DNA from 2 places in the Mycobacterium sp. NGS27 genome. Region 2 is predicted to be linked to the other one. Evidence: predicted binding sites of a transcription regulator. Region 2 holds the regulator's gene; the other holds the start of a gene.
The links. The regulator LexA, encoded in region 2, represses DNA repair genes until DNA is damaged. The targets are predictions, from matches to a motif close to CGAACANNTGTTCG.
Positions count from the first base shown of each region.

Region 1: the regulator LexA is predicted to act here: its motif matches at 2,631-2,644, upstream of ruvC (crossover junction endodeoxyribonuclease RuvC).

Region 1 is NZ_JCALDT010000005.1:290,525-297,016, reverse strand. Features, by position in the region: gene AC5Y30_RS15950 (hypothetical protein) at 1-162, opposite strand, end outside; gene ruvB (Holliday junction branch migration DNA helicase RuvB) at 405-1,451, opposite strand; gene ruvA (Holliday junction branch migration protein RuvA) at 1,448-2,050, opposite strand; gene ruvC (crossover junction endodeoxyribonuclease RuvC) at 2,047-2,613, opposite strand; gene AC5Y30_RS15930 (DUF4178 domain-containing protein) at 2,782-3,393, shown strand; gene AC5Y30_RS15925 (DUF2617 family protein) at 3,411-3,917, shown strand; gene AC5Y30_RS15920 (DUF4247 domain-containing protein) at 3,914-4,345, shown strand; gene AC5Y30_RS15915 (DUF350 domain-containing protein) at 4,363-4,818, shown strand; gene AC5Y30_RS15910 (polyamine aminopropyltransferase) at 4,815-6,392, shown strand; gene AC5Y30_RS15905 (YebC/PmpR family DNA-binding transcriptional regulator) at 6,486-6,492, opposite strand, start outside.
Region 2 is NZ_JCALDT010000005.1:178,064-184,555, forward strand. Features, by position in the region: gene AC5Y30_RS15225 (acyl-CoA dehydrogenase family protein) at 1-814, shown strand, start outside; gene AC5Y30_RS15230 (LGFP repeat-containing protein) at 1,447-3,654, shown strand; gene lexA (transcriptional repressor LexA) at 3,672-4,370, opposite strand; gene AC5Y30_RS15240 (LysM peptidoglycan-binding domain-containing protein) at 4,664-5,158, shown strand; gene nrdR (transcriptional regulator NrdR) at 5,257-5,721, shown strand; gene AC5Y30_RS15250 (peroxynitrite isomerase) at 5,775-6,260, shown strand; gene AC5Y30_RS15255 (PhzF family phenazine biosynthesis protein) at 6,280-6,492, opposite strand, start outside.

The DNA of each region.
Region 1 (6,492 bases), 110 kb from region 2:
TGCCGGATCCGCCATGTACGCCCAGTCGATGTTGGGCCCGAAGAAGGGCACCAATGCGCCCCACGCACCCAGAAGAATGAGAAGTAACCCGGTTAGCGCGCCGCGGGTCCGTGGCATGTACAACGCGCGAGGGCGGTCGTAGTCGTGGCTTCTGGTCCTCATCGGAACCTCCTTCAGACAGGTATGACTGCTGTGAGGCTGGTTACCCGAGGGTCCTGGGGTGTAACCGCTCACGCGGTGCCCATGTGTTTGCTGAGGCCGCTTGGGGCGAGGCTCCCCCGGCGTGGCCGAGGCCGCGCGATGGACGATGCGGGCGGGTCTGAGCAGGCCGGAGGCACCATCGGACGGTCACCCGGGACAGGCTGGGCGCAAAGGTCACGATTTGGCCGCGATTGGGCGGCCCGCTAATCGAACAGACCGGCCTGTCCGAAGCCGGTGACGCCGGCCGGAGGGGTCATGCCGAGGTGCGTCCAGGCCTGGGCGGTCGCCACCCGGCCTCGCGGCGTCCGCGCGACCATGCCGGCACGCACCAGGAACGGCTCGCACACCTCCTCCACGGTGGCGGCCTCCTCTCCCACCGCCACCGCCAGGGTCGACACCCCGACCGGTCCGCCGCCGAAGCTGCGGGTCAGCGCCGAAAGCACGGCCCGGTCCAGCCGGTCCAGGCCCAGCTCGTCGACGTCGTAGACCGCCAGCGCGGCCTTGGCGACGTCGCGGGTGATCACGCCGTCGGCGCGCACCTCGGCGAAGTCGCGGACCCGGCGCAACAACCGGTTGGCGATCCGCGGTGTCCCCCGCGAGCGCCGGGCGATCTCCTCGGCCGCGTCGCCCCCGAGTTCGATGCCCAGGATCCCGGCGGAGCGGGCCAGCACCCGCTCCAGCTCGGAGGGCTCGTAGAAGTCCATATGCGCGGTGAAACCGAACCGATCCCGCAGCGGGCCGGTCAGCGCGCCCGACCGGGTGGTCGCGCCGACCAGGGTGAACGGCGCCAGCTCCAGCGGAATCGACGTCGCCCCGGGACCCTTGCCGACCACCACATCGACCCGGAAGTCCTCCATGGCCAGGTAGAGCATCTCCTCCGCGGGCCGGGCGATGCGGTGGATCTCGTCGATGAACAGCACGTCGTGCTCGACCAGGTTGGACAGCATCGCCGCCAGGTCACCGGCGCGTTCCAGCGCGGGCCCCGACGTCATCCGCAGCGAGGACCCGAGCTCGGCCGCGATGATCATCGCCAGTGACGTCTTGCCCAGCCCCGGCGGACCGGACAACAGGATGTGGTCGGGTGTGCCGCCGCGGTTTTTGGCGCCCTCAAGGACGAGCTGCAGCTGCTCGCGCACCCGCGGCTGGCCGATGAACTCGCGCAGCGAGCGCGGACGCAGGCTGACGTCGATGTCGCCCTCGCCCACGGTCAGCGCCGGGGAGACCTCTCGTTCCTCGTAGTCGTCGGTCATCGGGACTTGCCCAGCATCGACAGGGCGGCGCGCAGCGCGGCCGTCGTGGTGGCGCCGTGGTCGGCGGCCAGCACCTTGTCGGTGGCTTCCTCGGCCTGCTTGACGGCGAAACCGAGCCCGACCAGGGCCTCCACCACCGGCCCGCGGATCGCGTGGCCGTTGAGGCCCGCCGCCGGGGACGCCCCGCCGGCCGCGAAGCCGGCGCCGACCTTGTCGCGCAATTCCAGAACCATCCGTTCGGCGCTGCGCTTGCCTATCCCGGGCACCCGGGTCAGCGCGTTGACGTCGCCGTCGTGCAGCGCCTGTCGCAGCGCCCCGGCGTCGTGTACGGCCAGGGTCGCCATCGCCAGCCGCGGCCCGACCCCCGACACCGACAGCAGCGTCAGGAACAGGTCGCGGGCGTCGGCGTCGGCGAAGCCGTAGAGCGTCATCGAGTCCTCGCGGACGATCATCGCGGTGATCAGCCGCGCCTCGGTCCCGGCCCGCAGCGTAGACAGCGTCGACGGCGTCGCGTTCACCCGATAGCCGACGCCGGCGGCCTCGATCACCACGTGATCGAGCGCCACCTCGAGGACCTCGCCGCGCACCGAGGCGATCATCGCGCCGCCTTCAGCTTGGCGTCCAGCGTGGCCTTGTATTTTCGCCGCTGCTCGGCGGCCATCGCCTCCGCCGCGGCCATCCGGGCGATCATCGGCGCCCGCCAGCAATGGCAAATCGCCAGCGCCAGCGCGTCCGCGGCGTCCGCCGGTGTCGGTTTGGCTTGCAGCGCAAGGATTCTGGTGACCATGGCGGTGACTTGGGCCTTATCGGCGGCGCCGTTTCCGGTGACCGCGGCCTTGACCTCGCTGGGGGTGTGGAAGTGCACGTCGACGCCGCGTTTGGCCGCGGCCAGCGCGACGACGCCGCCGGCCTGGGCGGTCCCCATCACGGTCGACACGTTGAGTTGGGAGAACACCCGCTCGACCGCCACGACGTCCGGCTGGTGGGTCGCCAGCCAATGCTCGACGGCATCGCTGATCGTCAGGAGCCGCTCGGCGAGCGGCGCGTCCGAGGGCGTGCGCACCACGTCGACATCGAGCGCGACCACCGCGCGCCCCCGCCCGGTTTCGACGACCGACAGACCGCATCGGGTCAGGCCGGGATCGACGCCCATCACCCGCATTCCCGCTCCCATCTAGTAGAACAGCTGTTCGATACCTTACGGCCACCGGCGACAGGTCCGGGTAGGACACGCGGCGCTTCCCGGGGCAACGTTGGGACGCCGACGCATGAAAAAGCTGTTAGCTTTAGCCCACGTTCGCTCGAGCAATGTGGCAACGGAGGGATTGGCGTGGGATCTCTGCTGGTCATGATCGCCGTGGCGCTCTTCATCGCGTCCATCGTGGTGCTGGTGGTGGCTTTGCGACGGCCCAAGCAGCCGGCCCAGCGGGGCGGCCGCCAGGACCCGCTCTCCGCCGACGCGATGCCGCAGTTCGGGCCGCGCCAACTCGGGCCCGGCGCCATCGTCAGCTACGGCGGCATCGACTACATCGTGCGCGGATCGGTCACCTACCGCGAAGGGCCCTTCGTGTGGTGGGAGCACCTGCTGGAGGGCGGCGACCAACCACTCTGGTTCAGCGTCGAGGAGGACGAGGGACGCCTGGAACTGGCGATGTGGGTCAAACGCAAGGATGTGTCCCTGAGGCCCGGCGACCAATACGTCGTCGACGGGGTCACGTTCCATGAGTCCGAACGCGGCCGCGCCTCCTACACGACCGAAGGCGCCACCGGCCTGCCGGCCGGCGGAGACATGGAGTTCGTCGACTGCGCCAACGCCGACGAGTCGGCGCTGCTCTCGTTCGAGCGCTGGGCCCCGGACATGCCCTGGGAGGTGTCGACGGGCAAGTCCGTCTCGCCCGGCGAAATCACCGTGTATTCGGCACCCCCACCCAGCTCGGCGTAGGGCTAGAGGTCACGCCGGTGCCCCTTCATCAGCTCGCCGTGACTCCGGCGGACGTATCCGGGGAAAGGCTGGGACTCGCGCTCAACGCGCCCGTGCCCGCTCCCCTGGCCAGCTGCCGCCTGGACCACCCGGCCGGCGGCGCCACACTCTTGCTGGGTGTGCTCGGCGCGTCACATGTCGTCGCGGTCGGGCACGCGTTCTCCGAGGAAATCTCCTGCACGGCACGCAATCTCGGGGCCGACCTGCCCGAGCGCACCGACGCGCCCGGTTACCGCCTTCACTCGCGTACGGACACCCACGACGAGGCGAGCTTTCGCCGGCTCGCGCAGGACCTGCGCGACCGTTGCGCGCGGCTGGACGGCTGGCTCGGCGGCACCTTCCCCGGCGATGACGCCGCGCTGACCGTGCTGGCCGCCGAGCCCGACGGCACCGGCTGGCGCTGGCAGACCTGGCACCTCTACCCGGCTCGCATCGCGGGCGGCGGCGGAACGGTGGTTCACACGGCCAGCCGGTGGCGCCCGTGAGCCGCAACCGCCTTTTCGTGATCGCCGGAGTGCTGGGCGCGGCCGCCGTGGCGTGCCTGATCTTCGGAATCATCTTGCTGCAGAAGAACATTGGCTCGTACGTGGCCAGTCATTATCACGAATACGCCCGCGACGCGAACGGGACCCGCTACCAGTGCACCGGTTCGCCCGAACAGGTCGCCGACGCCCTGGCCGACTACGCCCAACCCGACGCGCGGGCGGACAACGGCAAGACCGAGTACCTGCGTTACAGCAACAACATCGTGATCGTCGGCCCCGACGGCGGTTATCAGTGCAGCATCCGCGTCGAACCGCTGAGCGCCGGATACAGCCACGGCGCCTTCATCTTCCTGGGCCCCGGATTTTCCCCTGGATCCCCCTCGGGCGGCGCCGGAGGCACCCCCGGCGGCCCCGGCGGAATCAAGTGAACGCAAAGGAGAGCACCATGTACCTCGCCGTCGAGATCGGCACCGTCGACATCAATCCCGTGCTGAAGGGCGCGGTCGCGACGATCCTGTACTTCGTCGTCGGCATGGCCGTGCTTCTCATCGGGTTCTACGCGGTCGACCTGCTGACCCCGGGGAAGTTGCGCCAGCTGGTGTTCATCGACCGCCGCCCCAACGCCGTGGTGGTCGCGGGCGCGATGTACATCGCCCTGACCGTCGTCATCATCACCGCCATCGCCAACAGCTACAGCCAGCTGGGCCAGGGACTCCTTGGCGTGGCGGTGTACGGGCTGATGGGCGTGATCCTCCTGGGGATAGCGCTGCTGGCGATGCACCTGCTGATACCGGGCAGCTTCCACGAGCACATCGACGAGCCGGAGCTGCATCCGGGATCGTTCGCCGTGGCGCTGATACTGCTAGCCGTGGGAGGGGTGACCGCCGCGGCGGTGTCATGAGCGCTGTCGATGTGCGGCCGCCCGGGGCGGCGCCGTCCGCGGGGCCGTCGGGTCGATGGCGGGCGCTGCTGCTGGCCGCGGTGGCGGCGTGCGCGGCCTGTGGCATCGTGTACGAACTCGCGCTGCTGACGCTGTCGGCCAGCCTCGACGGCGGCGGGATCGTCGCCACCTCCCTGATCGTCGCGGGCTACATCGCCGCGCTGGGCGTGGGCGCCCTGCTGGTCAAACCCCTGCTGGCGCACGCCGCGATCACCTTCATCGCCGTCGAGGCGCTGCTGGGCATCATCGGTGGCCTGTCGGCGGCGGCGCTGTACGTGGTGTTCGCGTTCGTGGACGGGTCGACGTGGGTGCTCGCGTTGAGCACGGCGCTCATCGGTGGCTTGGTGGGCGCCGAGGTGCCGCTGCTGATGACGCTGCTGCAAGGTGGCCGGACAGCCGGTGCCGCCGATGCCGGGCGGACGCTGGCCAACCTCAACGCCGCCGACTACCTGGGCGCGCTGCTGGGCGGGCTGGTCTGGCCGTTCCTGTTGCTGCCGCCGTTGGGGATGATCCGCGGTGCGGCCGCCACCGGAATGATCAACCTGGCCGCCGCCGCCGTGGTAGCGATTTTCCTGTTGCGGCAAGTGGTTTCGACGCGGAAGCTGGCGCTGGCGATGTGCGCGCTGGCCGCCGCCGCTGGGCTGCTCGCCACCCTGCTGCTGCGTTCGGCCGACATCGAAACAACAAGCAGGCAAAGGCTTTACGCCGACCCGATCATCGCCTACCGGCACACGGCTTATCAGGAGATCGTGGTGACGCGCCGCGGCAACGACACCCGGCTGTATCTCAATGGGGGGCTGCAGTTCTCCACCCGCGACGAGTACCGCTACACCGAGAGCCTCGTCTACCCCGCCCTCGGCGGGGTTTCCCAAGGCGCCCATTCGGTGCTGGTGCTGGGCGGCGGAGACGGCCTGGCGGCGCGCGAATTGCTGCGCCAGCCAGGCGTTTCCAAGATCGTGCAGGTCGAGCTCGACCCCGCGGTGATCGACGTCGCCCGCACCACACTGCGCGGGGCCAATGGCGGCTCGCTGGACAACCCCCGGGTGTCCGTGCTGATCGAGGACGCGATGAACTGGTTGCGCGGGCCGCACGTGGACCGCTTCGACGCGGTGATCGTCGACCTTCCCGACCCCGACACACCCGTGCTGGGCCGGCTGTACTCCACGGAGTTCTACGCGCTGGCCGCCCGCGCGCTCGCGCCCGGTGGGCTGATGGTGGTGCAGGCGGGCAGCCCGTTCTCCACTCCGACGGCGTATTGGCGCACGGTATCGACGATCCGGGCGGCCGGCTACGCGGTCACGCCGTATCACGTGCACGTGCCCACGTTCGGTGACTGGGGATTCGCCCTGGCGCAGCGCGCCGACGCCGCACCCGTGCCGAAGGTGCCCACCAATGCGCCGCCGCTGCGCTACCTCAACCAGCAGGTGCTCGACGCCGCGGGCGTCTTCTCCGGCGACATCGGGCCGCGGCCGGTGGAGCCGTCGACCCTGGACAACCCGCGCATCGTCGAGGACATGCGGCACGGATACGACTAGCCATTGCTGGCGGCCTTGGTCCCGCCGAGCGTGCACTGATGGCGACAAATCGGGCTGAATCTCGCCCTTAAGGCACGCTCGGCGAACGCCGAACTAGTCC
Region 2 (6,492 bases):
CTGGCTGCCGAAATTCTGCACCGGAGAGCTGATTACGGCGATCGCGATGACCGAGCCGGGAACGGGTAGCGACCTGCAGGGCATCAAGACCCGTGCCGTCAAGCAGGGCGACCACTACGTGCTCAACGGCTCAAAGACGTTCATCACCAACGGAATCAACTCCGACCTGGTGCTCGTGGTCGCGCAGACCGACCCGGAAAAGGGCTCTCAGGGTTTCTCGCTGCTCGCCGTCGAGCGTGGCATGGAGGGCTTCGAGCGCGGGCGCCACTTGGACAAGATCGGGCTCGACGCCCAGGACACCGCCGAGCTGTCGTTCACCGACGTGCACGTGCCGGCCGAAAACCTGCTGGGCAAGGAGGGCATGGGATTCATCTACCTCATGCAGAATCTGCCGCAGGAACGCATCTCGATCGCCATCATGGCCGCCGCGGCCATGGAGCAGGTGCTCGAGCAGACCCTGCAATACACCAAGGAGCGCAAGGCATTTGGCAAGCCGATCGGCAGCTTCCAGAACAGCCGCTTCGTGCTGGCCGAGCTGGCGACGGAGGCGACCGTGGTCCGCATGATGGTCGACGAGTTCGTCCGCCTGCACCTGGATCACAAGCTGACGGCGGAGCAGGCCGCAATGGCCAAGTGGTACTGCACCGAAAAGCAGGTGCAGCTGATCGACCGCTGCCTGCAACTGCACGGCGGTTACGGCTACATGCGTGAATATCCGGTTGCCCGTGCCTTTTTGGACGCCCGGGTGCAAACGATCTACGGCGGCACGACCGAGATCATGAAGGAAATCATCGGACGCAGCCTCGGCGTCTAGCGTTTCGTTTTCTGGATAGCGGCCTCCCACCCGCGGGCGATATCGGGGCAGCAATATCCGCGAATCGCTGGACGCGACCGACATTCGGGAGTTGTCTCGCACGGTCCTATTGCCGTGAGCGACAAACCGACCGATGCGCGTGGTGCGGGTGTGGGGGGCGGACCGTGAATGCACCACCGGCTCACGTACCGTCGGCGCATGTGTTTCCGGTGCGCCGACCGCGGCATCGCGCATAGTCAGCCCCGCGATCGCGCCGTCGGCTCAGGCGCGCCGCGCAATTCTGGTGTGCGAGTCGGCAGTCCGGCGTCGTCGCTCGATCGTGCGTTCCCGCCGCCCTCCCGTGCGATATCCGCTACACCGCGCGAACGGTGGCACGGCGGATCGCGATTGGGCCATGGGCAGGCATCATTTCGACATCGGTGTGGTATCCGTTTTTGTAAAATTCGTGATTTGACTTCGCATTTCTTGTTGCTTGGAGCAAAGTTATGCGAGCCCGACGATAAGGCTGATCGTGCGCGGGTCCATTTCCGGCGCGAGTACCGCCCGCTCGCCGGTTATGCAGATAAGGGCATCGCCGCTAAAAGAGCCATGTCCGCCGGCTGGGAGGCTTGGTGAAGGTGCAGAGAGGTCACATGCGCAGGCTGATCGGAAGCGCGCTGGTCAGCTTGACGACCACGGCGCTGGCCGCGGTCTTGTTGGCCCCCACCGCGGTAGCGAGTCCGATAGGCGACGCCGAGGCGGCGATCATGGCCGCGTGGGACAAGGCCGGCGGCGACACCTCGCCATTGGGCGCCCGCAAGGGCGACGTGTACCCCGTCGGGGACGGTTTCGCCCTGGACTTCGACGGCGGCAAGATGTTCTTCACCCCGGCCACCGGGGCCAGATTCGCCTACGGGCCTGTCCTGGACAAGTACGAGTCGCTGGGCGGGCCGGCCGGCAGCGATCTGGGCTTCCCGGCGATCGACGAAGTTCCGGGTCTCGCCGGTCCGGACAGCCGGGTGATCACCTTCTCCGCCAGCGACAAGCCGGTGATCTTCTGGACGCCCGAGCACGGCGCACACGTGGTGCGCGGCGCCCTGAACGCCGCCTGGGACAAGCTGGGCAGCTCGGGCGGGGTGCTCGGTGTGCCGGTCGGCGACGAGACCTACAGCAGCGAGGTGTCCTCACAGAAATTCAGCGGCGGCCAGGTCTCGTGGAACAGGCAGACCAAGCAGTTCACCACCGAACCGCCGGCGCTGGCCGACCAACTCAAGGGCCTGCAGGTGGCGATCGATCCCACCGCGGCGATCAACACCGCCTGGCGCGCGGCGGGCGGTCCCACCGGACCCCTGGGCGCCAAGCAGGGCGGGCAGTATCCGATCGGCGGCGACGGAATCGCCCAGAACTTTGCCGGCGGCAAGGTGTTCTTCACCCCGGCCACCGGCGCGAATGCGGTCGAGAGCGACATCCTGGCCAAATACGAGTCGCTGGGGGGACCGGTCGGCAGCGACCTGGGATTCCCGACCGCCAACGAAACCGACGGCAACATCGGGCGTGCCAGCCGCGTCGCCACCTTCTCCGCTGCCGACAAGCCGGTCATCTTCTGGACGCCCGACCACGGCGCCTTCGTCGTGCGTGGGGCGATGAAGGTGGCGTGGGACAAACTGCGCGCTCCGGCGGGCAAGCTCGGCGCCCCGGTCGGCGACCAGGCCGTCAACGGCGACGTGATCTCCCAGCAGTTCACCGGCGGCAAGATTTCGTGGAACCGGGCGAAGAACACGTTCAGCACCGATCCGTCCAACCTGGCGCCGCTGCTGTCCGGGCTGCAGGTGTCGGGTCAGGACCAGCCGAGCAATTCGGCCCTGCCGGCGCACCCGAAGAAGTCCTCCTGGCACTGGTGGTGGCTGGTGGTCGCCATTCCGGTGCTGGCGCTGCTCGTGCTGATGGCGTGGGTGCTGTTCGGTGGGCGGCGCCGGCCTGCGCACGAGGAGGCGGCGGCCTACGCGCCCGGTCGCGGGGGGAACCTCGGCTACGACGCCGACGAGCGCTGGGGCCACGACGATGCCGACGTCGGCGCCGACCCGTTCGGGCTCGGCGCGACGCATCAACCGGAGCCGGAACCGGACGCCGGGCGGGTCAGCTGGCAACGTCAGGCTCCTGCCGATAGCGACTATCGGTTCCACGAGGAGGAAGACCCCGACGCCGTCGATACCGACTCGATCCCGGTCGTCTCCGCGGAGATGCTGTCGGAGGACGAGTATGCCGAGGCGGGGGCCGACTACGCCGACTACACCGACGGCGTCCCCGAGGTCGCCGAGCCCGAGGCGGCGGACGACGCCGCCTACGTCGACGCCGACGGCCCCGATGCGGGTTATCCGCAGGAGGCGTATCCGGAAGACGAGTACCCCGACGTCGCCGTTTCCGGCATCCCGCCGGAGGGCGACGCGGCGGAAGGCCTCCTGGAAACCGCTGAGCCAGAAGACGAATACCTCGACCTCGCGGCGCCGGAACCGGACGTCGAACCCGAAGCGGACACCGCGACGGAGGCCGACATGACGGACACGGCGGTGGGAGCCGCCGCGGTCGCCGATGCGGTCGCGGCCGGGCCTCCGGCGCGAAGCGGTCGGCACGCCGCCGATGACGCCTCGGAAAACGGCCTGGCGGCCCCGGACGGGCGACCCACGATCCACCTGCCGCTCGATGATCCGTACCAGGCGCCCGACGGATACCCCGTCAAGGCCAGCGCTCGCTACGGCTTGTACTACATGCCGGGTAGCGACCTGTATCAGGACACGCTCGCCGAGCTCTGGTTGTCGAGCGAAGAAGTCGCTCAGGCCAACGGCTTCACCCGGGCTGACTGACCGAGGCCGGGCGCGCGTCAGACCTTGCGGATGACGGTGACGACCTTGCCCAGCACGCTGGCGTCGTTGCCCGGGATGGGATCGAACGCCGGGTTGTGCGGCATCAGCCACACCTGACCGCCGGCGCGTTTGAACGTCTTGACCGTGGCCTCGCCGTCGAGCATCGCCGCGACGATGTCACCGTTGTCGGCGACGTTCTGCTGACGGACCACCACCCAGTCGCCGTCGCAGATCGCGGCATCGACCATCGAATCACCGACGACCTTGAGCAGGAAAAGCGTGCCCTCACCGACCAATTCGCGCGGCAGGGGAAAGACGTCTTCGACGGCCTCTTCGGCCAGGATGGGTCCGCCGGCCGCGATGCGCCCGAGCACCGGGACGAACGTGGGTTCCGGTAGGGCGTCCGAACCGGCCACTTCGGTGGTGGGGGCCGCCACGTCGTCGTCGGCCCCGCGGACGTCGACGGCCCGCGGGCGGTTGGGGTCGCGGCGCAGGTAACCCTTGCGCTCCAGGGTGCGAAGCTGGTGCGCCACCGATGACGTCGACGTCAGACCGACGGCATCGCCGATCTCCCGGATGCTCGGCGGGTAGCCGCGGCTGGTGACCGAGGCGCGGATGACATTCAGAATGGTGCGCTGCCGTTCGGTCAGCGAGGAATCCACGGAGTGCAGCCGACCCTCGGGACCGGCCGATGAAACGTCGTTGCTGTCGCCCATGGCACCGAATGTAGCCGCACCGAGGACAAGAATCAAACATGTGTTCGAGTGGCGTGTCGCGGCGGTTCGCGTCGGCGCAAAACAAGCGCGAAGCCGGACGAATTACAGATGTGTAACTCTTCGGGATATCGGGTATTTGAGTGCTCGTGACAGTGGTAGAGGCCGACGAACTTGTCGGTGGTGTGATCTAGCGTTTGCTCGTGCGACACGCTTCGCTCAAATGTTCGGTTTCGAACATACAAGCGATTAGTGTCGAACACACGAGCGAGAGCTAGTTGACCGGAGGAACGAAGATGACAGTCATCCACACGCCCGCGCCGCGTACCAGCAGTCTTCGGCGCCCGATCAATGGACCCGTCCTGGGGCCTCGCTACGGACGGGACGGGCTGGCCCGGTCCCGCCGGCCCGCGCCGTCGCGGCCCGCGGGCGCCGCCACGCGCTACTACGGCACCGGGGTGGCAATGTCCGTCGCTCCGCACCGCAGGCGCGCCACCACCTGGGCGTCGACCATCGGGCTGGCACTGGCCGCCGGCGCGGTCACGCTGTGGCTGGGTCTCGTCGCGAACGTCGGCCAGGTGCTCAACGGCGACTCCACGAACTCGGCGACCCAGGTTCCCGACCGGCTCGCCGTCGTCCGCGTGGACGCGGGGGAGTCGCTCCAGGATTTCGCGCACCGCGTGGCGCCCGGCGCGCCGGCACCCCAGGTCGCCGATCGCATCCGCGAGCTCAACGATCTACACTCGCCCAACCTGCTGGCGGGCCAAACCCTCATCGCTCCGGTCGGCTGAGTGGCGTTGCGCCGAAACGGATGTGTTAGCCGTGCAGGTCAGCGCGCGGGTACGCTCAAGGTCCTGCGGTATCTTGTCGGCGCGACGAAGGAGCGGTCATGCACTGTCCGTTCTGCCGCCATCCCGACTCGCGGGTGATCGACTCCCGCGAAACCGATGAAGGCCAGGCCATTCGGCGTCGCCGATCCTGTCCCGAGTGCGGACGGCGTTTCACCACGGTGGAGACCGCGGTCCTGGCGGTGGTCAAGCGCAGCGGCGTCACGGAGCCGTTCAGCAGGGAGAAGGTCGTCAGCGGCGTCCGTCGGGCCTGCCAGGGGCGACAGGTCGATGACGATGCGCTCAACCTGCTGGCCCAGCAGGTCGAAGACACCGTGCGCGCGGCGGGCTCACCGGAGATCCCCAGTCACGAGGTCGGGTTGGCCATTCTGGGGCCGCTACGCGACCTGGACGAGGTGGCCTACTTGCGGTTCGCCTCCGTCTATCGGTCGTTCGAGTCCGCGGACGATTTCGAACGCGAGATCCAGGCAATGCGGGATCACCGCAGAGTGGCAGCTCGGGGCTGACACCGGGGCCGGGCTCCGATTGCCCGCAACCTCGCCGGGCTAGGCTCGCTTTCATGCCCACGGACTTGCACCCCGACCTCGCGGCGCTTGCCCCGCTCCTTGGGACCTGGTCCGGCCAGGGTGCGGGTAAATACCCGACGATCCCGCCCTTCGACTATCTCGAAGAAGTCGTGTTCGCCCACGTCGGTAAGCCGTTTCTCGTCTACGGACAGAAAACCAGGGCGGTTGCCGACGGGAAGCCGTTGCACGCCGAAACCGGCTATATTCGGGTGCCGCAACCAGGTCACATCGAATTGGTGCTGGCGCATCCCAGCGGCATCACCGAAATCGAGGTCGGCACCTACTCGGTCACCGGTGACCTCATCGAAATGCAGATGTCGACCACGTCGGTGGGGCTGACACCCAGCGCCAAGGAGGTGACCGCGCTCGGCCGTTCATTCCGCATCGACGGCGACGAACTCTCCTACACGGTGCAGATGGGCGCGGTCGGGCAACCGCTGCAGGACCACCTCGGGGCGGTGTTACACCGGCAGCGCTGAGGTCCGAGTTAGGCCGTCGTCAATCGATCTGTCGCACACCGTCATTGACGACCCGCCCGGTCACCCGCACCCAGCCCTCGGCGCTCCACCTGGTGTCGATCACGGAGCCCTTGCCCTGGGTGATCCGCAGGCTCTGGCTCAGGTAGTCGGTGATCCGCATCGCCGCCGACCCGGTCGCCTCGTCCTCGGCCACACCGAGGTTGGCGGCGAACATGCGCGCCCGCAGCCATCC